One region of the Streptomyces sp. NPDC038213 genome, then DNA from elsewhere that is predicted to be linked to it. Evidence: riboswitches for the same ligand, from Rfam matches in the RefSeq annotation. Region 1 holds a riboswitch; each other region holds the start of a gene.
What was found. A riboswitch is a leader RNA that binds a small molecule or an ion and turns the genes downstream of it on or off. The one in region 1 is predicted to bind cobalamin.
Positions count from the first base shown of each region.

Region 2: it holds a riboswitch for cobalamin, as region 1 does, so the genes downstream of both, ACZ7JZ_RS19720 (ribonucleoside-diphosphate reductase subunit alpha) here and ACZ7JZ_RS13720 (acyl-CoA thioesterase) in region 1, are expected to answer to the same signal.
Region 3: it holds a riboswitch for cobalamin, as region 1 does, so the genes downstream of both, ACZ7JZ_RS24675 (energy-coupling factor ABC transporter permease) here and ACZ7JZ_RS13720 (acyl-CoA thioesterase) in region 1, are expected to answer to the same signal.

Region 1 is NZ_JBVJYM010000007.1:75,394-78,653, reverse strand. It holds gene ACZ7JZ_RS13725 (N-acetylglucosamine kinase) at 1-505, opposite strand, end outside; cobalamin riboswitch at 1,254-1,481, shown strand; partial or broken gene ACZ7JZ_RS13720 (acyl-CoA thioesterase) at 1,626-1,958, shown strand; gene ACZ7JZ_RS13715 (ABC transporter substrate-binding protein) at 2,329-3,260, shown strand, end outside.
Region 2 is NZ_JBVJYM010000013.1:79,444-82,703, reverse strand. It holds gene ACZ7JZ_RS19720 (ribonucleoside-diphosphate reductase subunit alpha) at 1-1,435, opposite strand, end outside; cobalamin riboswitch at 1,583-1,704, opposite strand; gene ACZ7JZ_RS19715 (GNAT family N-acetyltransferase) at 1,756-2,271, opposite strand; gene ACZ7JZ_RS19710 (YbdD/YjiX family protein) at 2,414-2,608, opposite strand; gene ACZ7JZ_RS19705 (carbon starvation CstA family protein) at 2,608-3,260, opposite strand, start outside.
Region 3 is NZ_JBVJYM010000020.1:78,894-82,153, forward strand. It holds gene ACZ7JZ_RS24665 (L-serine ammonia-lyase) at 1-681, shown strand, start outside; gene ACZ7JZ_RS24670 (AMIN-like domain-containing (lipo)protein) at 807-1,346, shown strand; cobalamin riboswitch at 1,478-1,671, shown strand; gene ACZ7JZ_RS24675 (energy-coupling factor ABC transporter permease) at 1,701-2,456, shown strand; gene ACZ7JZ_RS24680 (energy-coupling factor ABC transporter substrate-binding protein) at 2,456-2,809, shown strand; gene cbiQ (cobalt ECF transporter T component CbiQ) at 2,813-3,260, shown strand, end outside.

The DNA of each region.
Region 1 (3,260 bases):
TGCCGTCGTCCCCGGTGAGCCATCCGCAGCCGTCGGAGGCCGCGGCCAGGCGACGACCGCCGATCCGGGCGGCCGCAGCCCCCGTACCGGCGATCACCGCGAGCCCGTCCGCCGGCAGGCCCGGCGCGCCAGCGAACGCGATCTCGATGTCGGCGACGACGCTGACCCGGGCCCCCGCCACGCCGACCCGGGCCAGGGCGGTGTGCAGCGCCCGCCCGGCGAGCGCCCGTCCGCTGTCCCCCTGCCGCCCCGGGTTCCCGGCCCCGGCGAACCCGGCGACTACGGCGACCACGCTCCCGGCGCGCCCCGGGGCCAGTACGCCGCCGAGGACCTGCGCCAGCCTCTCCGCGAGCAGCGCCTCGGGCACCGTACGGGCGTTGCCCGCCCCGGCCGAAGCCGTGGCGAGGTACGGCCCGTCCGCGCCGGCGTCCCCCTCCGCGTCCGCGTCGGCGAGCGCCGCGCGCAGATGCGAACCGCCGCCGTCGATCCCCAGCACGAGCCCCATCGCACTCCCTCCCCGACCTGATCTGACCTGCCTGCCCTGCCTGCCCTGCCCAATGCGCGCCCGGCCGCCACCGCCTGACGGTCACCCAGATCGTAGGTGCACCGCACCGCAGTCGAGGAGGGGCACGGCGCCCGGCCCTCCGAGCCCCCGCCGCCGACCGCGCGCCATCGCCCTCCGGCCAGGCCCCCGCGTCCCCGCCCCCGGCTTCTGCCGGCCCGCGGGCGGCCGATGCGCCCGGCGGCCGGATGCCGCACCCGCACCACCGCCCGCGACCGCACCGCCGGTACCCGGCCGGAATGCCCCCCTTCCCCGGGTCCTGCTGGCGTGGGGGCCTCCGGCGCCCCGGCCGCCGCCGCGCCCGCCCCTGCCGTGCGGGTCGAAGGGGACGGGATGGTCTCGCAGGCGGCGCAGCACACCAGGGCGGTGGTGGAGGCCTACTGGACCCCGGCCCGCATGAGGTGGGCGCTGGCCCACCCCGTGGACGCGCGCCCCGCCCCCGCCGCGGCGGCGCCACCGCGCGGCGCAGCAGCGGCAGGCGGGTCTGCACCGGACGAGCGAACCGGTCGACCCCGCACGGGACTTCTTCTCCTCCGCGCACGGGACGTCGGCCAAGGTCCTCATCGGCCGGATCAACCGCTGACGGGGCGGGTGCAGACCCGGGGCGGTGCCGGGCGGGGGAGCAGGCCGGCCGCCGCGGGTGTGTCCGGGCCCTCACCACCGGGCCCTGCCGGGCCGCCGGTCCGTGCCGGTAGGCTGGGCGGGCAGCTGGTTCGCCCCGTCCGCCAGGCGGGATGCGTCGCAAGAGGGAACCCGGTGGGAATCCGGGACTGCCCCGCAGCGGTGAGTGGGAACGACCGCCGTCATACGCACTGGGACCGGACAACGGTCCTGGGAAGCGACGGCCAGTAGGAGCCCGCCGGGAGATCCGGCAGGCCCGCCCGCGAGTCCGAAGACCTGCCACTGCCTGTATGCCCAAGGCGCATACAGGGTCCGGGAGTCCACCCCCGGGCCTTTCTGCCGCGACTCGCGAAGGAGAGTTGACGTGGCCGGTACGACCGCAGGCACCGTGGGGTGCGCAGCCAAGGTCCCGGGCGATTCCCGGGTGACCCTCGCCCACATCATGAGCGAGCACGACACCAATCTGTACGGCACCATCCACGGCGGCGTCGTGATGAAGCTCATCGACGATGCGGCGGCCGCCGCGGCCGGACGGCACGCTGACGGCCCCGCCGTGACCGTGGCCGTGGACCGGATGGCGTTCCTCGCGCCGGTGCGGGCCGGTGACCTGCTCAGCGTCGACGCCGAACTGGAGCGGGCCGGGCGTACTTCGATGACCGTGGGCGTACGCGTCCGGGCGGAGCGCTGGAACGCCTCGGGTCCCGCGACCGAAGTGGCCACGGCGACGCTGGCGTTCGTCGCGATCGACGCCGAGGGCCGGCCGCGGCCCGTCCCCGCACTCGAAGCCCCCGCGCCGATTCCCGCGTAGCGGGGGACCTTTCGCGGGCGGCTGTACCGCGGGGCGAGCCCCGCTGCCGGATCGGCGAGAGCCGCACGCCCCTCCGCTCCCCCTTCTCCGACCTGCCCTCCCCTGCCCCTCCCCTGTCCCTCCGGACCTTCGCGACCGCGGGCCGACAGGGCGGTTTCTGCTGCCCGGGGCGCGGAGGGGCGCGCGCGATCCCCTGCACCCCCACGAGCCCTGCCGCCCCTCCGACCCTTGTTGCATGTTGTGTGCAACTGCCTCTAAGTTGCAGCAGCAGTCGCAGCAGGGCGCGTCGAACCGGGCGTCCAGACCATCCGATCCGACTGCGGTGAGAGGACCATCCATGCCCCGCAACCCCCTGAAATCCGTGCTGTCCGCATGCGCCCTGGCCGTGCTGGTGTCCGGCTGCGGCGGAGGCAGCACGTCCTCCCCCGCGGACTCCTCCTCGGCAGGTGCCGCCGGCGCCTCCGCCAAGGGATTCCCGGTCACGGTCGACAACTGCGGCGTGAAGACCACGTACAAGCGCCCGCCGCAGCGGGCCGTCTCGCTCAACCAGCACGCGACGGAGGCCCTGCTGGCCCTCGGCGTCGAGAAGTCGATGGTCGGCACGGGCTACCTGGACGACAAGATCCTCCCCGAGTACCAGGCCGCGTACGACAGCGTGAAGGTGATCTCCGAGGAGTACCCCTCCTTCGAGGCCCTGCTGGCCGCCGAGCCCGACTTCGTCTACGGCGGATGGTCCTCCACCTTCGACGAGAAGGAGGGCCGCAGCCGCGCGGCCCTCGCCAAGGCCGGGATCAACACCCACCTCAACACCGAGGAGTGCCCCACCGGGCCGGTGACCGTCGCCGCCATGGACGCGGAGATCCGCACGCTCGCCAAGATCTTCGGCGTGCCCGAGCGGGGCGAGGAGCGGCTGAAGGGCCTGCACGCCACCCTGGACAGGGTCGCGGGCCAGCTCAAGGGGGCCACCCCGCTCAAGCTCTTCGTCTACGACAGCGGCGACAAGACGGCGTTCACCGCGGGCGGCGCGGGCATGGGCAACGAGATGATGCGGCTCGCGGGCGGGGTGAACCTCTTCGCGGACCTCGACAAGGCCTACGGCGACGTGTCGTTCGAGCAGGTGGCGCAGCGGGCGCCCGAAGTGGTCGTCATCTACGACTACGGTGACCAGACCGTCGAGCAGAAGAAGAAGTTCCTCCTCGCACACCCGGCGCTGAAGGACGTACCCGCCATCAAGAACAAGCGGTTCGCGGTGCTGCCGCTGTCCTCGAC
Region 2 (3,260 bases), on a different contig from region 1:
GCTCCCAGTCCAGCTCTCCCGCCTCGGTGACGAAGGCGCCCAGGTTGACGGAGCCGAGGTTGCACACCGCGGTCTCGTCGTCGTTCGTGACCTCGATGATCTCGGTGCAGAGGTTCGAGGAGTGCACGACGCGGCCCGGGAGGGCGGTCTGGTTCGCGGTCCGGTTGGAGGCGTCCTTGAAGGTCATCCAGCCGTTGCCGGTCTGCGCGAGGGTGCGCATCATCCGGCCGTACAGGTCGCGGGCGGGCATGGTCTTGCGGGCCAGCCCCGCCGCCTCGGCCTTCAGGTACGCCGCGTCGAACTCCTCGCCGTACAGGTCGACGAGCTCGGGCACGTCGGAGGGGGAGAACAGCGACCACGGGGCGTCGGCGTTCACGCGGCGCATGAACTCGTCCGGGATCCAGTGCGCCAGGTTGAGGTTGTGGGTGCGCCGGGCGTCCTCGCCGGTGTTGTCGCGCAGTTCGAGGAACTCCTCGATGTCCGCGTGCCAGGTCTCCAGGTAGACGGCGGCGGCGCCCTTGCGGCGGCCGCCCTGGTTCACGGCGGCGACGGAGGCGTCGAGGGTCTTCAGGAACGGCACGATGCCGTTGGAGTGCCCGTTGGTGCCGCGGATCAGCGAACCGCGGGCGCGGATGCGGGAGTACGACAGGCCGATGCCGCCGGCGTGCTTCGAGAGGCGGGCGACCTGGTGGTAGCGGCCGTAGATCGAGTCCAGCTCGTCCAGCGGGGAGTCCAGCAGGTAGCAGGAGGACATCTGCGGGTGCCGGGTGCCCGAGTTGAAGAGCGTGGGGGAGGAGGGCAGGTAGTCCAGGCGGCTCATCAGCCGGTACAGGGAGGCCACCTCCTCGACCGCGCGGACGCTGTCGTCCTCGGCCAGTCCGCAGGCCACGCGCAGCATGAAGTGCTGCGGGGTCTCGACGACCTGCCGGGTGATCGGGTGGCGCAGCAGGTAGCGGCTGTGCAGGGTGCGCAGGCCGAAGAAGCCGAAGCGGTCGTCGGCGCCCTCGCCGAGCGAGTGCTCGACCAGGGAGTCCAGGCGCGCGGCGTGCGTACGGACGAACTCGGCGGTGCGGTCGGCGATCAGGCCCTCGCGGTGGCCGGTCGCCACGGAGGCGGAGAAGGAGGTCGCGCCCTGGCCGGCGGCCTCGTCGGCGATGGCGAGGGTCAGCAGGCGCGCGGCGAGCTTCGAGTACGCGGGGTCCTCGGAGATGAGCCCCGCGGCCGCCTCGGTGGCCAGCCCCCGCAGCTCGGCCTCGTCGGCGGCGGCGCTGCGGCCGCGCAGGGCGGCGGCGGCGACCCGGCCGGGGTCGGTGTCCGGCAGGTCGGCGGTGAGCTCGGTGAGGGTGCGCAGCAGCGCGGCCCCGGGCCCCCCGGTCTCGGCCGGGTCGGCGGGCTGGTCGGACTCGGCGCGCGATGCGGCAGGCGCGATGGTCACGGTGGGGGGCTCTCCCTCGCTCGGCTCCGGGGCCTGGCGGGAGGGCGCGGGCGGGCGCGTGCGGGCGTGGCAGGTCACACGAACTCACCGCACGGCGTCCACCAGCCCAAATCGCGAGGCCCGGACGTGGTCTGCGTCCGGCCGGTCGGCCGGATCAGGCGGTCGGCAGGTCCTCGGACTCGCAGCGCACGAAGGGTGCACTTCATACCGTTGCGGGACAGTTCCGGATTCGCACCGGATTCCCCTGCGGCGACAGCAGGGATGAGCATACATGTGGGGGCCCCTTCCTGTGGGACCCCCTAGATGTTGTGTCGAGTCGACTACTGATCGAGCGCGTTCAGCTCCAGCGCGTAGGTGATCAGGGGTACGGACGGTACGGGCGACCAGTCCCGCTCCGGGGTCCGGACGAAGCCCAGCCGGTGGTAGATCCGGTGGGCGCCGCGCATGGCGGGCTGGGTGGAGAGCACCACCGCGCGGACCCCTTCCAGGGCCCTGGCCCGGTCGATGCAGGCGCGTACGAGGGCCTCTCCGGCGCCCTGGCCGCGGGCCTCCCGGGCCACGGCGAGCATCCGGAACTCGGCCTCGCCGGGGCCCGCGATATCGGCGTAGCTGCTGCCGGGCGGCGCGAAGGCGACCCCGCCGAGCAGCGGACCGTCCCCGCGCACGGCGACCAGCACCTCGGAGTCCCGGGCGCGGGCGGCCACGTCGCGGAGCACGGAGGCGTAGTCCCCGCCGGCGTTGGCGTCGAGCAGCCCGTCGGCGAGGTAGGCCTGCGCGGTGATCTCCCCGAGGTCCGCGTACTCCCCGGGCCGCGCCTCCCTGATGACGATGTCCATGCCGTCGAGTGTGCCGGACGGGGGCGGGGGCGCCGGAGGGCGGGCGGGGGAGTGCGGGCGCGGGCGGGGGCGTACGGGGAGTACGGCAGGGGCCCCGCCGGGGGTGGCCGGCGGGGCCCCGTACGCCGCAGTGTGCGGGCGCTCAGCAGCAGCGGAAGCCCTCGCGGGGGTCCGCCTCCCGGGCGTCCGTGCGGGCGCGCTCGAAGGCGCGCCGGCTGAGGACCGCGGCGTCCGGGTCGTGGCCGCGGGCGTGGGCGACGTACCGGTCGTACGCCGCCTCGCCCGAGAACTCGCGGACGTAGAAGCGGATCCGGCCCCAGAGCTCGCGCGCGGACATCAGGCGACCGGCACCTTGGCGCGGCCGTCGTCGGGGTCGCCGGAGCCGGCCGCCGCGGCGGCTGCGGCCGCGGCCAGTTCCGCCTTCTCCTCCGGGGTGGCGATCAGCCCGGCCGGGGCGGTGATCCGGGAGCGCTGGTAGGGCGCCTCGTGGAGCTCCACGGTCCCGGGGCGCCTGACCGCCTTGACGCAGACCCGGGCGGCGTCCACGAGCACCACGACGATGAGCAGGGCGAAGAGGGCGGAGAGGACCCCGTCGACGGTGGCGTTGGTGACCACCGTGTGCATCTCGTCCATGGACTTGGCGGGCGGCAGGACCTTGTCGGCGTCGATGCCGGCCTGGAACTTGTCGCGCTGGGCGAAGAAGCCCACCCGCGGGTCCTCGGAGAAGATCTTCTGCCAGCTGGCGGTCAGGGTGACGGTCGCGTCCCAGGCCAGCGGTACGGCGGTCACCCAGGCCCACTTCAGGCGGCCGGACTTGACCAGCAGGGTGGTGCACACGGCCAGGGCCACGGCGGCGAGCAGCTGGTTCGCGATGCCGAACAGCGGGAAGAGCTGGTTGATCCCGCCCAGCGGGTCCTTGACGCCCACCCACAGGAAGTAGCCCCAGCCGCCCACGACCAGGGCGCTGGTGATCCAGACGCCCGGCTTCC
Region 3 (3,260 bases), on a different contig from region 1:
CGCGAGGGCATCCTGCCGGGCGGGCTGCGCGTCAAGCGCCGCGCCGCCGCCACGGCCCGCCAGCTGCGCACCGAGGGCGACCCGCTGCTGCACCGCAGCGAGTGGACGACGATCTACGCGATGGCGGTCAACGAGGAGAACGCGGCCGGCGGCCGGGTCGTCACCGCCCCGACCAACGGCGCGGCGGGCGTCCTGCCGGCCGTCCTGCACTACTACGTGAACTTCGTGCCCGGCGCCGACGAGGACGGCGTGGTCCGCTTCCTGCTGGCCGCCGGAGCCATCGGCATGCTCTTCAAGGAGAACGCCTCGATCTCCGGTGCCGAGGTCGGCTGCCAGGGCGAGGTCGGCTCGGCCTGCTCGATGGCCGCGGGCGCCCTCGCCGAGGTCATGGGCGGCACCCCCGAGCAGGTGGAGAACGCCGCCGAGATCGGCATGGAGCACAACCTGGGCCTGACCTGCGACCCGGTCGGCGGCCTGGTCCAGATCCCCTGCATCGAGCGCAACGGCATGGCGGCCGTCAAGGCCGTCACCGCCGCCCGCATGGCCCTGCGCGGCGACGGCAGCCACAAGGTCTCCCTCGACAAGGTCATCAAGACCATGAAGGAGACCGGCGCCGACATGAAGGTCAAGTACAAGGAGACGGCCCGCGGCGGCCTCGCGGTCAACGTCATCGAGTGCTGACCGCCTGACCGCCCGACCCCCTCCGCCGCCGGAAATCGGCGGCGGAGGGGGGAACCGGCGGGAGTGTGAGGGATGTCTCTTCTGGAGACAGCATTGTCCCCGCCTCAGGAGAACCGGGGGTCGTCATGCCTCACCGTTCCGTCCGCCGTCAGCGACTCGTGGCCGCGGCCACGGGCGTCCTGCTCACCGCCGGTGTCGCGCTCGCGGCCCCGGCTTCCGCCGCCGCGGCTCCGGCGGCCGCCGCGCCGCAGCTCACCGCCGCCACCCAGACCCCGCTCGTGGTCAACGCCCGCTGGGGCGGGCACTGCACCTTCGACCGGATCGTCGTGGACATCAAGGGCTACATACCCTCGGTGACCGTCAAGCGGGTGGCCGAACTGCGCTACGACGGGTCCGGGAAGAAGGTCCCGCTCGCCGGGAAGTACTTCCTGGAGATCCGGCTGAACCCGGCCCAGGCGCACAACGACGCCGGGCAGTCCGTCTACAAGGGCCCCAAGCTGACCAGGATCTGGCTGCCCAAGCTCAAGGGCCTCGCCCTCACCGGCGACTACGAGGGGTACGTGACCTTCGGCGCCGCCTTCACCACCAAGCCCTCCTACTCCACCTTCAAGCTCCACAAGCCGGAGCGCTTCGTCGTGGACGTCCAGCACAGGAACGTCTGCTGAGGACCGGCCCGCCCGCGGCCGGTGATCCACCCGGCCGCGGGCGGGCCGCAGCGCCCCCGCAGGTACGTACGTCCAGGTCACGGCAGGGGACCCGGGCCGAGGGGGCAGGTTGTGGGCGGCGGGGCGGCCGACTAGGGTCGTACGGCCTTGGTGTTCGGGAAACCGGTGGAAAACCGGTGCGGCCCTCGCCACTGTGATCGGGAAGTCCGGCTCCACTCCTGCGGGAAGCCACTGGTCCGCTGCGGGTGACTGCGAAGACCGGGAAGGCGGAGCCAGGGCGGCAACACCCGTGAGCCAGGAGACCGGCCGGGGCGCGTTGTCCATCCACGAGGTGCTGGAGAGGTCTCCCCACTCATGCATATAGCCGAGGGGTTCCTGCCCCCTTTGCACGCGGCCGCCTGGGGCGCCGCGTCCGCTCCGTTCGTCGTCCACGGCGTCCGGGCCCTGACCCGCGAGGTCAAGTCCAACCCTGAGAGCACCCTGCTGCTCGGCGCCTCCGGCGCCTTCACGTTCGTCCTGTCCGCCCTGAAGATCCCCTCGGTGACGGGCAGTTGCTCGCACCCGACGGGTACCGGGCTCGGGGCCATCCTGTTCCGGCCGCCCATCATGGCGGTGCTCGGCACCATCACCCTGCTCTTCCAGGCACTGCTGCTGGCCCACGGCGGTCTGACCACACTCGGCGCCAACGTCTTCTCGATGGCGATCGCCGGGCCCTGGGCGGGCTACGCCGTCTACCGGCTGCTGCGCCGCTCGGGCACCCCGCTCATGGTGTCGGTGTTCTTCGGCGCCTTCTTCGCCGACCTGGTCACGTACTGCGTGACCAGCGTGCAGCTGGCGCTGGCGTTCCCCGACCCGGGGACCGGCTTCGCCGGAGCGCTGGCCAAGTTCGGCGGCATCTTCGCCGTCACGCAGATCCCGCTCGCGGTCAGCGAGGGCCTGCTGACCGTCCTCGTCGTGCGGCTGCTGCGGCAGTCCAGCGCGGCCGACCTGATCCGCCTGGGCGTGCTCGGCCGCAAGGACGCGAAGACCGCCGGGATCACCGGGGACGCCGGGGGCGCGGACGGTGGCAGGGGTACGGAGTCGGGCACGAAGACGGAGGCCTCGGTCTGATGAGCCGGAACGCGAAGATCAACACCCTGCTGCTGCTCCTGGTCGCCGCCCTGGCGGTGCTGCCGCTGGCCCTGGGCCTGGGCGAGGGCAAGGAGGAGCCGTTCGCCGGTGCGGACGCACAGGCGGAAGCGGCCATCACCGAGCTGAAGCCGGACTACGAGCCCTGGTTCTCCCCGCTGTACGAGCCCCCGTCCGGGGAGGTCGAGTCGGCGCTGTTCGCCCTCCAGGCGGCGATCGGCGCGGGCGTGCTCGCGTACTACTTCGGGGTGCGCCGCGGCCGCCGGCAGGGCGAGGCGAAGGCGGCGGGTGCCGCCGCCGGGGGCGCTGCGGGCACCGCGGACGGGAACGCGTAGCCGGTGCTGCCCATCGACGCCGCGGCGCACGGCAGCCGCTGGCGCCGCCGCCATCCGCTGGAGAAGGCCCTGCTGGGACTGGGCCTGACGCTGTGTGCGCTGTGCCTGCCGCCCTGGCCGGGCGGTCCGGTGGTCGCGGCCGCCACCCTGGCGGTCCTGCTGGGACCGGCCGGGGTGGCTGCCCGCCAGCTGTGGCGGGCCTTCCGGATCCCGCTCGGCTTCTGCTTCACCGGCGCGGTGCCGCTGCTGTTCGCCGTGGGCGGGCCGGCGGGCTGGGTCTCCCTGGCCCCCGGCGGCCCGCGACTGGCCGCCGAGCTGCTGCTGCGGACCTCGGCGGCCTCCCTCGGCGTGCTCCTGTTCGCGTTCACGACCCCCGTCTCGGACGTGCTGCCGCGGCTGGTGCGGGCGGGGGTGCCGGCGCCCGTGGTCGACGTGGCCCTGGTGATGTACC